2 regions of the Microcoleus sp. BM001215392 genome follow, and region 1 is predicted to be linked to the other one. Evidence: riboswitches for the same ligand, from Rfam matches in the RefSeq annotation. Region 1 holds a riboswitch; the other holds the start of a gene.
What was found. A riboswitch is a leader RNA that binds a small molecule or an ion and turns the genes downstream of it on or off. The one in region 1 is predicted to bind cobalamin.

Region 2: linked by a shared signal. The riboswitch ahead of QT974_RS05155 (energy-coupling factor ABC transporter permease) and the one ahead of QT974_RS02770 (DUF1636 domain-containing protein) in region 1 are both predicted to bind cobalamin.

What each region holds. Positions count from the first base shown of each region.
Region 1 is NZ_JAUBOJ010000012.1:22,842-30,973, forward strand. Features, by position in the region: gene QT974_RS02750 (CADD family putative folate metabolism protein) at 1-561, opposite strand, end outside; gene QT974_RS02755 (WD40 repeat domain-containing protein) at 762-1,808, opposite strand; gene QT974_RS02760 (CobW family GTP-binding protein) at 1,796-2,767, opposite strand; gene cobW (cobalamin biosynthesis protein CobW) at 3,024-4,058, opposite strand; gene QT974_RS02770 (DUF1636 domain-containing protein) at 4,319-4,735, opposite strand; cobalamin riboswitch at 4,758-4,904, opposite strand; gene QT974_RS02775 (serine/threonine protein kinase) at 5,047-7,032, shown strand; gene QT974_RS02780 (serine/threonine protein kinase) at 7,211-8,132, shown strand, end outside.
Region 2 is NZ_JAUBOJ010000026.1:15,817-23,948, forward strand. Features, by position in the region: gene QT974_RS05140 (DUF2207 domain-containing protein) at 1-655, opposite strand, end outside; gene cbiQ (cobalt ECF transporter T component CbiQ) at 1,076-1,876, opposite strand; gene QT974_RS05150 (energy-coupling factor ABC transporter substrate-binding protein) at 2,031-2,363, opposite strand; gene QT974_RS05155 (energy-coupling factor ABC transporter permease) at 2,368-3,126, opposite strand; cobalamin riboswitch at 3,149-3,295, opposite strand; gene QT974_RS05160 (Uma2 family endonuclease) at 3,500-4,198, shown strand; gene QT974_RS05165 (hypothetical protein) at 4,220-4,438, shown strand; gene QT974_RS05170 (FAD-dependent oxidoreductase) at 4,448-6,022, shown strand; gene QT974_RS05175 (pentapeptide repeat-containing protein) at 6,195-8,132, opposite strand, start outside.

The DNA.
Region 1 (8,132 bases):
CAGCGCTTCGCGGGTGGCTTGCGAGTGGAACTCGTCGGCTTTTTCGTGAACTTGAAAGAAAGACAAAGCAGCTTGTGAATCGATGCCGTAGAATTCCTTTAAACCAGCGATTTTGGTTGTGGAAACTTCGGGGATTTGTGCTTCGTAAGCGTAGAGGGCGGCTAAACCTTTGGCGGGAGATTCGCTGCGCGCTAAGTCTTTGAGAATGCGGACGGATTCGGTGGTTTTTTCTAGGTGTTCGCGTTCGAGAACTGCTGTTCTATCTAAACCCAAACCTTCGGCGAAGCGCAGCCACAGTTCGGGGTGATTTGCGCAGCCTCTTTCTTCTTCTATCAGGTTTTCGAGGAGCATTTGACGAATTTTGATGTCGTCACAGGCGGCGTGCGTAGCGCTGACGTAGGTGGGGAAGTTGTGGACTTGCAGGTAGTATTCTTGTGCGTACTCTTGCAGCATTGCGAGGTCGAGTTTGCCTTCGTTCCACATTTGGTAGAACGGGTGTTTCAGCAGGTGGTTTTGGTCGAGAATGCTGTTGAGTTGTTCGAGAAATTGCTGTTGTGTCATAATTGTCGATCGCCCTTAAGGATAATGCAGCAAACCTGCGATAAAATTGGTTCGCAGTCAGGACTTGGGCCCTACAATAAAATGTTATGGTAATCTAGCAATTTGTCAAGACAAGTTTTCAATTGTTTATGTTGGGCTCAAGCGAGTACCGACACCCAGCAGCCAATTTAACATCGGTTGAATCCCTTGCAGGGCAAGAATTACGACCAAACCAGCAATTCGCCGCCATTCCCCCCAGCCGCCAGAAACTGACCATCGGGGTGCCATGCGAGACAGGAAAAACCGCCCTGTGCGCCTTCGAGAATTTGCAGCAATTGTGCTGCTTCGTACCACAAACAAAGTTGATCGTCGGCGGATGCAGAAGCTAATAAAAATGTGTTAGGTTGAAAGGCGATCGCACTTACGACATTTTCATGCACTTCTAACCCCCAAGAATTCCAACCGACACTTTCATCAGCATCTCTTTCCCAAACAGAAATGCCTCCAGAACTCGAAGCGGCTAACAAAGGTGCACCCAAAGAATTAGTTCTATCCGACCAAGCCAACTCCCGAACCTTCCCCGGAAAACCCTGCATTACCCACGGTTCAAAACTGCCCCATTCACTAACAATTAGGGAGTTGTCCATATTACCGCAAGCTAAATATTCCCCTTGGGGCGACCAAGCAATTGCACCTGTTACAGACGGTACTGATAAAATTTCCGGGTCTTCGTCCCAGTCATCGCCACTCCAAACTTTAACACCTTGATAGCCGCTAACTGCCAGATATTGAACAAGAGGATGCCATGCTAAATCGAGGATAGATGACGAGTCGAAATTCAGCGTTACTTCCACAACATTATCATCAGCATTCCAGACTTGAACGCAGCGGCCCAGACTGAAAGCTAATTGATTGGAGTGCGGACTCCAAGCTAACTTATCAACCCAGACCCGCTGGTTATCCAAATTAGCGATTAATTCCCCAGAATCAACGCGCCAAATTTGAACTTTTCCGTCTTGTCCGCCCGCAGCTAAGAATTGACTGTCGGCGGAAAAAGACAAACAATCTGCTGATTTTCCTGTAGCAGTTTGCAGCGGTTGTAAAGATAATTGATTAATTTCCCCTGTCGCCAGCATCACTTCGCCCGCAGCGGAACAAACTGCTAAAGTTGCGCCATCCGGCGACCAATTAACAGCAGTTATATAGTCAGACAGCATGGCTTTGGCGTAGAAGTCAAGGGTTTGTTCGCGACCTTTTAAACTAGACACTGATGGAAATCCTCTCGCAATTGAGTTTCGTTTAAGTTGCGGCCGATAAATACGAGTTCGTTTTTCGGAGTTTCCGTGGCCTTCCAAAGTCTATCGGGCCGGCCATCAAATATCATGTGCACTCCTTGAAAAACAAATCGCTCGTTTTTTCCAGCTATGTTTAAAATGCCTTTTGTGCGAAAGATATTCGGGCCTTGAGTTCGCAGCAATTCCTCAATCCAATCGCTAAATTTATTGCCGTCAATCGCACCGGGTTCGACTATTGCTACGGAAGTTACTGTTGCGTCGTGTTCGTGTTCGTGTTCGCCCAAAAAGTCGGGTTCAATTTCTAGAGCGCGGTTCAAATCAAATGCTTTGACACCCAACAAAGCATTCATATCTAATTCAGCGTTGCGGGTGCGGTGGATTTTTGCCATTGCATTCATGGCGCGAATTCGCTTTTCTAATTCTGCCAACTCTTCGGTTGTGACCAAATCTGTTTTGTTTAGCAAAACTACGTCAGCAAAGGCAATTTGTTCTTGAACTTCCTCTGCATCCCAATGTTGCCATACGTGCTTAGCATCAACGACAGTGATTACTGCATCTAGCAGCAATTTGTCGCGCATATCTTCGTCTACAAAAAATGTCTGAATTACTGGTGCGGGGTCGGCTAAACCTGTGGTTTCGATGACTATGTGGTCAAATTTGTCGCGCCGCTTCATCAAGTTGCCGATAATCCGAATTAAGTCGCCTCGGACTGTACAGCAAATGCAGCCATTGTTCATCTCGAAAATTTCTTCGTCAGCATCAATGATTAGTTGGTTGTCGATGCCTACTTCGCCGAATTCGTTGACAATGACTGCAACTTTTTTACCGTGTTCCTGTGTTAAAATGTGGTTGAGTAGCGTAGTTTTGCCGGCTCCCAAGTAGCCTGTAAGAACGGTTACGGGAACTGATTCGATCGCCCTAGCAGTCACCATATTTTACCTCGATTATTGTACAATGATAACCATTATCGTTATTGTACACCAGACAAGCTGACAGCAGCCACCAGATTAAATAATGTTAATAAATTGTTCGCAAGAGCTTTTGAATATTGGACATTGGGCTAGAAACCCGGTTTCTACGAGTTTTGGGAAAAAAAACGAGAAATCTAGCAAGAAACCGGGTTTCTGAGGTCAGTGTCCGTGACTAATGACTAATGACTAATAACTAATGACTAATGACTCAAGAGAATTAATTGCCGATTATAGCTGCAATTCGATCGCGCTCCAACTCTTTGCCAATAATCACCAGCTTGGTTTGGCGGAGCTCGGAAGGTTGCCAAGGGCGATCGTAAAAACATTCTATGCGATCGCCAACACCTTGCAACACCATCCGCATCGGTTTCTTGGGAACCGCCACAAACCCTTTAATTCGATAGATTTCTTCCTGCTGCATCAAGGCTTGCAGCTTTTTCACCAAGGCTTCCGGTTCAAATTCGCGATCGGCAATAAAGAAAGTCGAGTTAATATCATCATCGTGCTCGTGTTCCTCTTCCGTGTCGTGGTGACTCGGGCGGGACTCCAAATCATCCTCAACCGCCGCATTAAATCCCAACAGCACATCGGGGTTAATTTCGCCAGCCTTGCAAGGCACAATTTTTACACTCGGGCGTAACTCTTGCTGCAACCAGGTTTGAACTTTCTGTTGAGTTTCTGAATTTACGCGATCGACCTTCGTCAACAGTACCATATCGGCACAGGCCAACTGATCTTCAAACAATTCCTCGATCGGCGTTTCGTGATCCAAACTATCATCAGCCTGTCGCTGCGCCATCAAAGCATCAATATCCCCCACAAAATTACCGCTAGCAATAGCTTCGCAATCAACAACAGCAACCACGCCATCAACAGTAGCACCCGTGCGAATTTCCGGCCAGCGAAAAGCTTGAATCAAAGGCTTAGGAAGTGCGAGGCCAGAAGTCTCAATTAAGATACAATCAATTTGGTCTTTGCGCTTCAACAATTCCTGCATAGTCGGCAAGAATTCCTCTTGAACAGTGCAGCAAAGACAACCATTTGTTAATTCTACAATATTGGTTATTGCCTCTTCTCCATCATCGCAAACTTGGCAATCGCGCAGCAATTCTCCGTCAATTCCAATTTCGCCAAATTCGTTAACTAAAACAGCTATGCGGCGGCCTTGATTGTTTTGCAATAAGTGGCGAATTAAGGTAGTTTTGCCGCTACCGAGAAAACCAGTGATGACTGTAACAGGAATCTTGTGCATGGATACTTTTGTTGCTGTTTGTGTGATGGAATATCTTTCAATTTTAGGTCAATTGCTGACAAAAAACTCGTTAAACCGACAGTCCGGCAGGGGTTGAAACCCCTGCCTCAAAGCGAAAGTCCTCTTGCATAGGACTAATGAGTTCAAATTTTTATTCTCAGTCCTCTTTAGAGGACTTTCGCTATTAGCCAGGGACTTAAGTCCCTGGCGGATTGGTGGTCTTAGTTATCGCCGATGGGCAAAGTATGGAAGGAAAGAGCTTAATTTCCCAGCGGCGGAATTTTAGCCAAAACACCTTTTTTCAGAGCTTGAGGACGTTCAGCCCAAGGCAACAAACCATCCGGCTTAGCATAGTATTGACCCGCGCATTCCAGTACAGCCTCGACACTTTCCGGCTCATTTGCAGGCAAATCGCCAAACAAATAAGTGTACTTTCCAGCAGCAGCAAAAGACACCGCACAAGAATGACTGCAAGCACTCATGCACTCAACCTCTTGAATCTCAAATTTATCGGAAAACTCCCAATCTTGAGCGAGTTTCGATAAATCTTCCATAAATTGTTGGCCACCGCTTTTACCTTCGCGCTTCCCGTTTTTCCAAACACTAGCGCAAGCAGTGCAAACCAAAAGACAGTGTTTTGTGCGTACAGCCGTGTTACCTTTAGTTCCATTCATCATCCGTACCTCGCAGATGCGTTCAAAAGTTAGTTAAATATCGGCGGGCATTCTGACTTGAGAAACCACAAGAGTTTCATTACAGTTGCGGGACAGCGCCGGACTTGCACCGAACTTTCCCCGTTTCCTCTAGCGGCTGCTCCCCGCTAGAACCGATCGCGAATCACATCATACCGCACTTGCCGCCCTTTTGGAAAAAAGTTATCTTGGTAACAGCGATTTTTAATATCTACCCACATAAATTAACCCAGTTCGTAGTAAGGACTTTAGTCCTCTGATATTTCTGCGGACTGAAGTCCGAACGCTCAAACCTTATGAACGCTTTTCCCGACTTTTCCACACACGGCTATCAAGTAACCCGCGAACTCGGGTACAACAGTTTGGGCGGCCGCGTCACCTATCTCGCTACAAAAATTAACACAACAAAGCCAGTTGTCATCAAGCAATTTCAATTCGCCCAATTAGGTGCTAGCTGGACAGAATACGAAGCTTACGAACAGGAAATCAAAGTGCTCAAAAAGCTCGCACACCCTGGAATTCCCCGCTATCTCGATGCTTTCGGGACTGACAGCGGATTTTGCATGGTACAGGAATACAAAAATGCCGAATCTGCGATCGCCCGGACTTTCTCGCCACCGGATATTAAACAAATTGCGATCGCCACTCTAGAAATTTTAGCTTACCTGCAATCCCAAACACCACCCGTAATTCACCGCGACATCAAACCGGAAAACTTGTTGATAGATGACGAGTTAAATGTTTACCTAGTAGACTTCGGTTTTGCGCGCTTGGGAGGCGGAAATATCGCCGCCAGCAGCGTAGTCAAAGGCACAATGGGATTTATGCCACCAGAGCAAATGTTCAACCGACAATTAACAGAAGCATCCGACCTTTACGGCTTGGGTGCGACGCTGATTTGCTTGTTAACTGGTACAAAATCTGTCGATGTCGGCAACTTGATTGACGATAATTATAGCATTCATTTTCGGCATTTAGTACCGCCATTGCAGCAGGGTTGGATGAACTGGCTGGAAACAATGGTAGCGCCGAGAATACAAGATAGGTACAAATCGGCTGTTGATGCTTTGGCTGTTTTGAAGTCTCTGGATGCCAGCAGTTTACCTAAAGTGAGGCTTGAGCGCGATCGTATTCAGTTCACAGCCACAGAATTTGCAGAAAAAGTAACACAAACCGTCACTATAAGCAACCCAATTCCAGATACAATTTTAGCAGGAAGATGGGAAGTCGCACCGCATCCGAACGATCCGCCACATACCCCTTACGATCACTCTTGGATATCCTTTGAACCGCAGTCATTTGAAAGCAATGAATTGGAGTGTCAAATTGCGGTAGATACGAGCAAATTGCTAGCAAGTCAAAGTTATCAGCGGCAGATTATCCTCCACGCTAATTCCGATCCAGAGTGCCATAAATTTGCGATTCAAGTTAAAACTGCTCCTCTTCCCGAAACAATACCAATGCCCTATTTTTCTCTAAATAGACGGATGTTTATGTTCTTGTTTATCTGCGTCGGTTGGCTGTTTAGTATATATCCAGGGATTTCAGGGATTTCTTGGTTCTTATTAGCGGCGGTCCTCACGGGATTTATAGCAGCGGAACAAACGCTCGCTGCCCAAGTAAAGGGAACAAAAATCGATCGCTTAGGAGCTATTTTAGGAGCAAATTTGGGAGTTGCCATAATGCTTATAGGAGCAGATAGTTTTTGTAGAATAATTCTGGGGAGTGATTATAATGGCGTTCCGGGTATATTCTACATGGCTTTGTTAATTGGCTGTGTGGTGTCAGCTTTACTCGGTGCTTCAGCGGGTAGTGTTGCGAATATTAGCGGTTTGAACATCAGGAAATTTGCAGCTTCTGTAGTTGTGATTATCATTTTACTTACTATTCTGGCTCTGGGATCTATAGGAGAAATGATAAATATGCTGCTGGGTACGGGATATATATTTATACTTGTTTGTTGGCTTAGTTTTATGTGTTCGCTCGGAGTTAATGGTATGATTTCCGTTCGGCTTGAAAGAGGAGTTTCCGAGCAAGATGCTGTAACTATCGGATTTCTCACCGCTGGGTTTTGCATAAATTTAGGAGCCGGATTTCAACTGTTTTTGAATTTTGCGAATAATCTAGATTCAGTTGAACCAAGAGAGATTTTAGTTAGAGGAGGAATTACCATCGCCTCTCTCGCCGCCACGGCTATTCCATTACTTAACTTGATAGTTTTTAAAAGAAACAGAATCATTGCCGAATATCGCAAATCGGAACCAACTTTAATTAAACCATAACCAAATGTCCTTAATACTCCTGGACGCACGGGCGGTCAGAAACCGGGTTTTTTACGAAAATCTTTCGTCTGAGCGTAGCAAATTTGGTAAAAAACCCGGTTTCTTTGGCATAGATGCCTAAGTCACGTACAAACCTTTTCAGGACTGAAGTTCTTACTACAAACCTTACAAATTACTTATGAACGCTTTTCCTGACTTTTCCAACTACGGCTATCAAGTAACTCGCGAACTCGGACACAACCGCGCCGGCGGAAGAGTTACCTATCTCGCTACCGAAATTAATACCAAACGTTCGGTTGTTGTCAAACAATTTCAATTTGCCCAAACAGGCGCTAATTGGGCTCAATATCAAGCTTGCGAACAAGAAATTAAGATTTTGCGAGAACTGGATCATCCCAGCATTCCCCGCTATTTAGATTCCTTTCCAACTGCATCGGGTTTCTGCATGATACAGGAATACAAAAATGCCGATTCCCTCGCAACTTTGGGCCAGCTAACACCGCAGCGAACCAAGCAAATTGCTATCTCTGTTTTAGAAATCCTTAAATACTTGCAAAACCGCGTTCCGCCAGTTATTCACAGAGATTTAAAACCGGAAAATATCTTGGTTGATGACAGGATGAATGTCAGCCTTGTCGATTTCGGATTTGCTAGAATCGGGGGGGGAGAAGTGGCGGCTAGCAGCGTTGTCAAAGGCACCTTGGGTTTTATGCCACCCGAACAAATGTTCAACCGCCAGCTAACAGTCGCATCCGATTTATACAGCCTCGGCGCCACGCTAATTTGCTTGCTAATCGGCCTCAATTCTACCGAAGTTGGCAGCTTGATGGACGATACGGGGCGAATTAATTTTAAACATCGCTTACCGCAGCTTACTCCAGAATTTCTTGACTGGCTGCAAAAAATGGTGGAACCGAATTTTAAACACCGCTATGCTTCCGCAGATGCAGCCCTCAATGCTTTAATTTCCCTGGAGGTAGTTCGCCAGCCTAAAAAATCAAAACTTCCACTGATATCAATCGGAGTGTTGACAGTAAGTGCCGCTATTTTTCTCCCGTTTATCTTGAAATCTCCTCAACTTCAACAAGTAGTTAAATCCC
Region 2 (8,132 bases), on a different contig from region 1:
GAGGTACATTGATAATTGCCTGCGGAAATGCAATCTGCACTTCTAATTCTTGTTCTGGTTGAATAGGCTGACTTGCTACAAACTCAAATGTTTTAGGATCTACTTGACGAGGAACTGCTGCTGCACCAAAATTCGTAAAGGAGAGAACTTTCCCTGACAAAGCTTCTGGTAATTTCACCGTAACTTTTCCAGTATTAATCGGCGCTTTACGACCCGGTGCAATAGCTTTCCAATAAACTAGAGTATTCTCACCATCTAGCTGCAATCCACCTACCACCCGATATTTGATGACAAAAGTATGGGATTCTGGCGCTTTTAATTGATGTTGCCAGCGAATCCAAAGTTGATTGTTTTCAATCCCAGTGCTACTGGGAATTATTTGATTATTTTCGGCGACGGTGACATCTTTGATTTCATCGACTTTATCTAACGGAATGTAGCGATATCGTTCAGTGTTGTAGTCTGCGGTGAATACATATTTTTGTGTTTCTGTGACTAACATATCTCCGTTGGTTTGAACGTCGATGATGACGTTGATGTTTTCCCAGTAGAATGGTAGTTGTTGGGCGGCTACATGAGTTACTGTGACTAATAATAGGCTTAAGGAAGCTATTAAGCAAAAAACTATTTTTTTGAGGATTCGTTTATTTATCATAGGATTTCCACAAGATAACTGTTGACTACAATTATTCAACAGGTTTCTTTTGAAGTCAATTCATTAAAGTCATTGATTTATGTTCATAAAAGTCATATCTTCAGTCCAGCAGTCCGACAATCGATTAGTCCAGCAGTCCGACAGGGAATGAATTCCCTGTCTCAAAGCTAAAGTCCTCTGAAGAGGACTGAAGAAAGTAGGACTTACGCAAAAAAACCGGTTCCTTCCAAAAATCGTCACTTTTTCGATAAGTATTGACGCAGAAACCGAGTTTTTCGCTCCCCGTAAGTTCTGGACAGAACTCATTAGTCCTCTTCAGAGGACTTTAGCTTTGAGCCAGGGGTTTCAACCCCTGGCGGACTGGCGGACTAATAGGCAGAACCTAGAAACCATTAGATTTAGGTATCTAATAGCATAAATTTATCGTTGAAATACTACACTTAACAAAGTTAAAACCGTGCAACCAAACAGCGCTTCAAATGTATATCTACGCGAAGGTTTGTAAGGAGAAGAATGCCAAACGCGCAGTTCTCCATTAAAGCCGCGCGATTCTAAACTCAAGGAAACTTGACGATAATTTACCAAGGTTCGTTGCAGCAATTGTCCGATTAAAATACCTAAACTGCGCATTCCTAATTTCCAAGTGCGGTAGCCGCCGCGCGAGTTTTGGGCGATCCAAATTTCATCGGCGATCGCCAATAAGCTAAAAATAAAGCGATACATTAGTAATAGCAGTTCTGTGACTAACTCTGGACACCTTAATTTGCGGAGAATTTGCAAGATTTCGGTAAACGGGACTGTCAACAGGATGAAGTACATACAGCTTGTCGATGCGAAGGCGCGAGCCAATAGCAAGCTCACTTGGTATAGTCCAGTGCGACTCACATACAGATAAAAACTGCCGGTGTGAATGCCCCAACCTTGCCAAATATCCCATTGAATTGCCGAGATTCGATCGCCCGCAACCGCACCCACCGCCAACGCAGGTACACTCGACAGCAAAAACATCAGCGGTAGCAACAGCAAGCGCAGATAGAGTTTCGCCGGAATTCCCGCATAAACCACGATCCAGATTGTCAACCAAAGGCCGATCGCCAACTGCACCGCTGCATGAGAAACTAGAGACAGGATTAATAGGGCGATAGCAAAATATAGCTTGTGAGTTGGCGGCAACCCGCGCAAGCGATTTGTATAAGCCAGGCGATCGATCTGATGGTTCATTCCAAAGTCTTCCAGTCCGCGCAGGCGGACTTTGTGTGTGTAGAAGCGAATTCTATTCGCCGTTTATTCGCGATTCATTCCAAAGTCTTCCAGTCCGCGCAGGCGGCGGACTTTGTATGTGTAGAAGCGGTTTCAACCGCCGTTTATTCGCCATTCATTCCAGCGGCGATTTATCATCAGATTGCTGAGATTGCGATCGGCCTTTATACAACCCAATCACATAGCCAACTACGCCAGCGCCCACCGCCGCTTGAGACGCAAATAATAGACTAGCAATTTCGCTGCTAGCAGGCTCAAACAAATGATTGAACCAAGGCTTATAACTCGGTTGAATTTCCGTAATGGCTTTCTGAGCTTGGTCATCAGAACCGCCGTATTCACCCCGCACAAAAACCAGCGGAATTACAGCAAGAACAACTACAGAAACTGCCAGCAGCCAATTTTGTCGCGAGGTGGATTGGTAATTTTTAGTAAGTTTTTGACTCACAGATTTATGACTCCTGTCTCAGTAATTTCAAAGTTTCCAACTCCGGTTTTCCGTAAGAATGCAGCCAATTCCATACCAATAAAGTCAGCAATCCCTCACTAATCGCCAGAGGCACTTGAGTAATCGCAAAAATGCCAGCAAACTTGAGAAAAGAAGCCATAAAACCACCGCTTGCTGCCGGAAAAGCTAATGCCAACTGCATCGAAGTCACCACATAAGTCAGCAAATCTGCCAAAGCCGCCGCACAAAAAATTGCCAACCTTTGCTTACCAGTTCGCAACAGCAATCGATAGATAAAATATGCAGCAAACGGGCCAACAATCGCCATCGAAAACATATTCGCCCCCAACGTTGTCAGCCCGCCGTGGGCTAACAGTAACGTTTGAAAAAGCAGCACTAAAGCCCCCAGTACAGCCATCACCGAAGGGCCGAACAAAATCGCACCCAAACCCGTACCCGTTGGGTGAGAACAACTCCCCGTTACCGAGGGAATTTTTAAAGCAGAAAGCACAAAAGTAAACGCACCCGCTAAAGCTAGTAACAGTTTAAGTTCCGGGTGTTCTTTGGTAATTCGGGCGATCGCACGCAAACCCAACACAAAAAAAGGCAAAGCCACCATCCACCAAAACGCAGCCCATTGTACAGGCAAAAAACCTTCTGAAATGTGCATAGCTGCGGCTGGTGTTGCCGAAGCTAGGACAATATAACAACTCAAGCCAGCCATCAATCCCAGGCTGACTAACTTCCGATTTCGCGCCTTCATCAAGTACCTCGCAGATGAGACAATCTAAACTAACGCATCGGCGGGCATCCTGACTCAGAAAGCGACACGGCTTTCATTACAGTTGCGGGACAGCGCCGGACTTGCACCGAACTTTCCCCCTTTCGTCTAACGGCTGTTCCCCATTAGAACCGACTGGTTAGACATAGTTTAGTCGATCGCGCAACTCTGAGCCGATATTTTACAAAAATTATTTCAAATTAAGTAAATCAAGATCGCCTATTATCCTCATTTTCTTCCCTTTCTTCCTTCGCGTCCTTAGCGTCTTCGCGGTTCGTCAAAATCTTCACCAAATTAAAAATCATATCTAAATAAATAAACGCTATAATATTAATGAGTTTTGAGAAAAGCCGCCATGTTAAATTACAACTTCCCTAGGCACTGGCCCTCAGCAGAAGAACTACCAGACTCAGATGAAACACCAGTGGATAACGAACTGCAAGAATTAATACCAGGATTGCTGAAAGCAATATTGCTCATAATTTGGGCAGAACGCATGGACTGGTTTTTTGGAATAGACATGGGACTTTACCATCACCCTGACAAACCAGCTATTGTGCCAGATGCTTTCTTGAGTTTAGGTGTGGAAAGGTTTTATGACGAAGAATTGCGTCCCAGTTACGCGGTGTGGGAGGAAAAAGTGATGCCAACTTTTGTCCTCGAAGTTGTTTCCCCAACTTATCGCAACGAATATACCGCCAAGTTGGAAGAATATCAAAATTTAGGCATACTTTACTATGTCATTTATTCTTCTCGGCGTCGCCGCAAACCCCGTTTGGAAGTGCATAAGTTAGTCAATGGCAAGTATGAGTTACAGCCAGGAAATCTAGTTTGGATGCCTGAAATTGGTTTGGGAATTGGTTGTGAAAGGGGAAATTATTCTGGGGTGACAAGGGAATGGTTGTATTGGTACGATGCTGATGGCAAACGCTATCTGACTCCTGAAGAACAGGTGAAAGAATCAGCGCAACTTGTCCGACAGGAATCGCAACGTGCCGATCGACTAGCTGAACGATTGCGCGAGTTGGGGATAGATCCTGATACTATAAGCTAATTGAGAGGAAAAAGTGCCAGAATGACGCAGCCTGCGGGCGATCGCCAATCTAGTTTGTCCGCCGAGATCGATCGCCCTCAACCGACAATCTTCGGAAAAACCCGGTTTCTGCATCTCGAAATGTGCGAAAATTTATCAAAAAAATCAGCAAAGATGCGGCCTTATTTGGAACAGACAGAGAGTTTGACGGCAAAAATGGAGATGCAGATCGACAAAATGGATCTCGGGAGACGTGATTAAATAATGCTCATGGATCTGCGTTCTTACGATATCATCTGCTTTGGTGATGAAGTTCCAGGAGTTCTAGCCGTTATCTCAGCAGCACGAGAATACCGCCGCCGGACAAAGCTTTATCCGCGAGTTTTGCTGATGTCTAAAGGAAGCTTACAAGCAGGAATTGGCGGGCATTTAGTCAGAGGCGGCCTCGCTTATTTAGATCGAAGTCAAGTTAGTCAAGAACTGCAACAATCTTTAAATTTAGATACCTTCGGTTCACCCCCGACAATCTATAAAGAATTCCTGCAAAAATCTGGTGTCAGCGCGATCGCCCTTGACCCCAGCAAAGCCAGCGCAGCCCTGAAAGCAATGCTAGTACAAGCAGGAGTAGCACTTCTGAGCAAAGTAGAAATTAAATCAGTCAATAAAGAAGGTAAAAAAATTACTAGCATAATTACCTCAAAAGGGACAGTTTATGTAGGTAAACAATTTATTGATGCCACTGTCAATGGCGAATTAGCTCAAGCAGCAGGTGTGCGAAAGCTGAATGGATTTGAAACCTTGGGTTTGCCTAACTCAGAACTTCCAGTCACCCTAGTTTTTGAAACCCAAGGACTCAGTGTCAGAAGACTGAAAGAACTCGATTACCTTTATCTAAAACGCTTCACAAACCTTGCCGATTCTGAAGCTCAAAAATTTTTGCTGTCCGCAGCGGGGAAAGATGCCAAACTAGCAGAAGAACTCCGGCGGGAAATGATCGACCCCCGAGGAAATCTCAAAACTCTGTGGGCCGGCAACGATTACATCGATGTGCGATCGCCAGCTTTGTCTGTAGCATACCACTCTTTTAGAGGCAGAAAGCTATCTTTTTCTGAAACTGGCATAATTTTAGATGAAGGAAATATCGCCATACTTCCAGATCAAAGACTTTCGTGGAATGCACTGTTATTTGCAGTCACCGGTAGCGAAGCAGAAGCCTTAGCCAGAAGCGGTAGCAAACCCACAGCTAATATGCAAAAAGAGATGTCATTTGTGGCTAATTGGCTGAAAAGTTTGGGGGCTACTTATGTTACTCCGGCTTCCGAACTGTATATCAGACACGCTGGGAATGTGACGGGAGTTGTAGAACCTTTAACAGGCGCACAAATGCTGCGTGGTGGCGTACCAGCTAATGAAGCACTGGCAACATTTAGCTATCATTTTGATGTCCGCGGAGGCATTTCGGGGATTGGCGAGAAAGCAAACAGTCGAGGGTGGTTTAAAAGTCTGAGTTTCAAACAGCCTACCTTCAATATTGGCATCCGCCACGCATTAATGAACAATGTTCCTAACCTTGCAGTTGTCAGTCCCTGTTCTGGATTTGAAGGTCTTGCTTGTGCTGTCGGCCGAATTGTAGAATTCAACGCCGCAGTTGGTCAAGGTGTCGGTATTGCGGCCGTTAATGCCATTCTCAATAACCAAAATCTAGCCGATGTATCTAACCGAGAAGTGAGACAAGTTCTGGTTGAAACAGGCCAGTTACCTCGAATTTTTGGAGTTACAAACAACGCTGATGGAATATTATTAGCACAATTTGAGAGTCTTGTAAGTGCCGATGCTATTGCATAATATAGCACTTCTAAAAAAAGTGAGGTACGTTGTTGGGCCCGGTCTTTCTTATCTAATTGATAGGGTGTGGAGCCATCCCTTGTACCAAAAAAAGACAGAAAAATAAAGGTTCGTAGTGAGGACTTGAGTCCGCAGAAAAAGAAGGACTAAAGTCCTCACTACGAACCAAGTCTTAATTCTTGGGCGGGCATTTCGGATGAGTCCCTCCCTGCAAACAAATGTAAGCAATTTGACTTTGATCTAAATTCTTAGCTTCGGCAAAATTAACTCCTTGGAATCGACCCGATTTGCTACCGGGCGGACTTTGAATAAATTGCTCTGAAGGCGCCTTCCCCATAAATACAGCACCTTGAAAATTCGTTCCCGCTAAATTCGCACCTCTAAAATCTACTGAACTCACGTCCGCATTCCGCAAATTAGCATCTTGCAATCGAGCATCTTTTAAATTCGCGTTGGCGAGTTTAGCCGAACTTAAATCAGCATTTTGTAAGTTAGCACCGCTTAAATCAGCACCGGACAAATCAGCACCTTGCCATTCCGATTTAGACAAATTTGTCAAGGATAACTGAGTGCCTTGAGCCTTGACTTTGCCCAAACGCGCACTTTCTAAATTGGCGCCCGAAAAATTCGCGCTGCCTATATCTGCACCAGTAAAGCTTGCTTCTTTTAACATTGCTTGCTGCAAAGAAGCCCCAATTAAAAGACTGTTGCTAAGATTAGCTCCATTCAAATTTCCATTTGACAAATTAGCTTTGCTGAGGATGGCGCGCACAAAAGTAGTGCGGTTCATTACGGCGCTGTTCAAAGATGCTCCGGTTAAATTTGCTCCCTCAAAATTAGCTTCGCTTAAGTCAGAAATCCAATCGTCAAATGTCCCCGGACGCCTGTCTTCCCCAGTGCCGTAAAAGCGAATTCCCTGCAAGCTGGCATTGGTTAAATTGGCTTTTCTCAGCTTGATTCCTGATAAGTCAACTTTGTCTAATACTAAAGTGAATTGACCAGTGCCAGCCGGACTTTGCCCTAAATCTGTACGGCTTAAATCTGTGCCGTTGAGCTGGCTGCTATACACTGTGAGAATTTTGCCGATCGCCCTTTGCACTGTTCTCTGGCGGGTAGCCGCTAACTCGCGTTCCGCAGTCTTCCCTCCGTAGCGCAGGGATTCCAGGTCATTGCTGAGGGCTTGATTTAACCGCTGCAAGTCAGGTAAAGCTTTCGGCCCGGTACTGACTAAAGCTTGCTGGATCGCGTCCAGCATCGCCTTGCTTTCTTCTTGAGCTAGCAAATCCGCTAACAGCGGCACGGCGCGCGAGTCTTCCACCGCCCCCAAAGCCAAAATTGCCGATCGCCTCCCCGAGGTTCCGCTAGCCGAAGTCGGAGACAATTTGCTTACTAAAGCCACAAATAATTCGTCATTCCGCTGCCGAGAATCCCGCAAATTAGCTTGACTTTGAGTGTAGATCAGAGTGCCGACAAACAAAGCTAAAATCAATCCCGCGCTGCCGGTAGTAACTATCACTAAAGTTGTGCCCGGGTGCTGGCGAATCCAATTCCACAGACTGGGATCTTCTTTCATGTGGCTTTCCGGAGTCAAAACCAAAGCAGCAATCTGCGCGTCTTCCTCAGTCCATTCTTGACTCTTGACAGGATTGGGCGACACTTGGTGCGATTCCCTACCGGATAGCTTCGCCGCGCGTGCATTGACCACCAAAGTATTCGCGAGGCGATCGTGCCCCGATTGCCGTTTGTAGCGCAGTGCAAAAGCGCCATCTGCCAGGACTGACAAGCCGCTCAACGCCCCTAAAATAATTAAATCCGGAAACGCACCACTCAAGCGCCAAATGCCGTAAGCGACGCCCAGAGGCACTCCCCAGCGCCCCAAACTTTCGCGGATCAGCACTCGCCCCCAACCCGGAGGATTCCCCGACGCTGTGACGACTTTGACGCCGAACCATCGTTTGGGCAGAGTTTGACCGCTTTTGGCAAGCAAAAACAACTGCCACGCCGCTAAAACTGTCGGTGCCAGCAGTGCCCCCGACCAGAATAGATTAGTTAGGGGTGCAACTCTGGGGTTGCGATCGCGCACCGGGATAGCCAAAACACGAGCGACTGT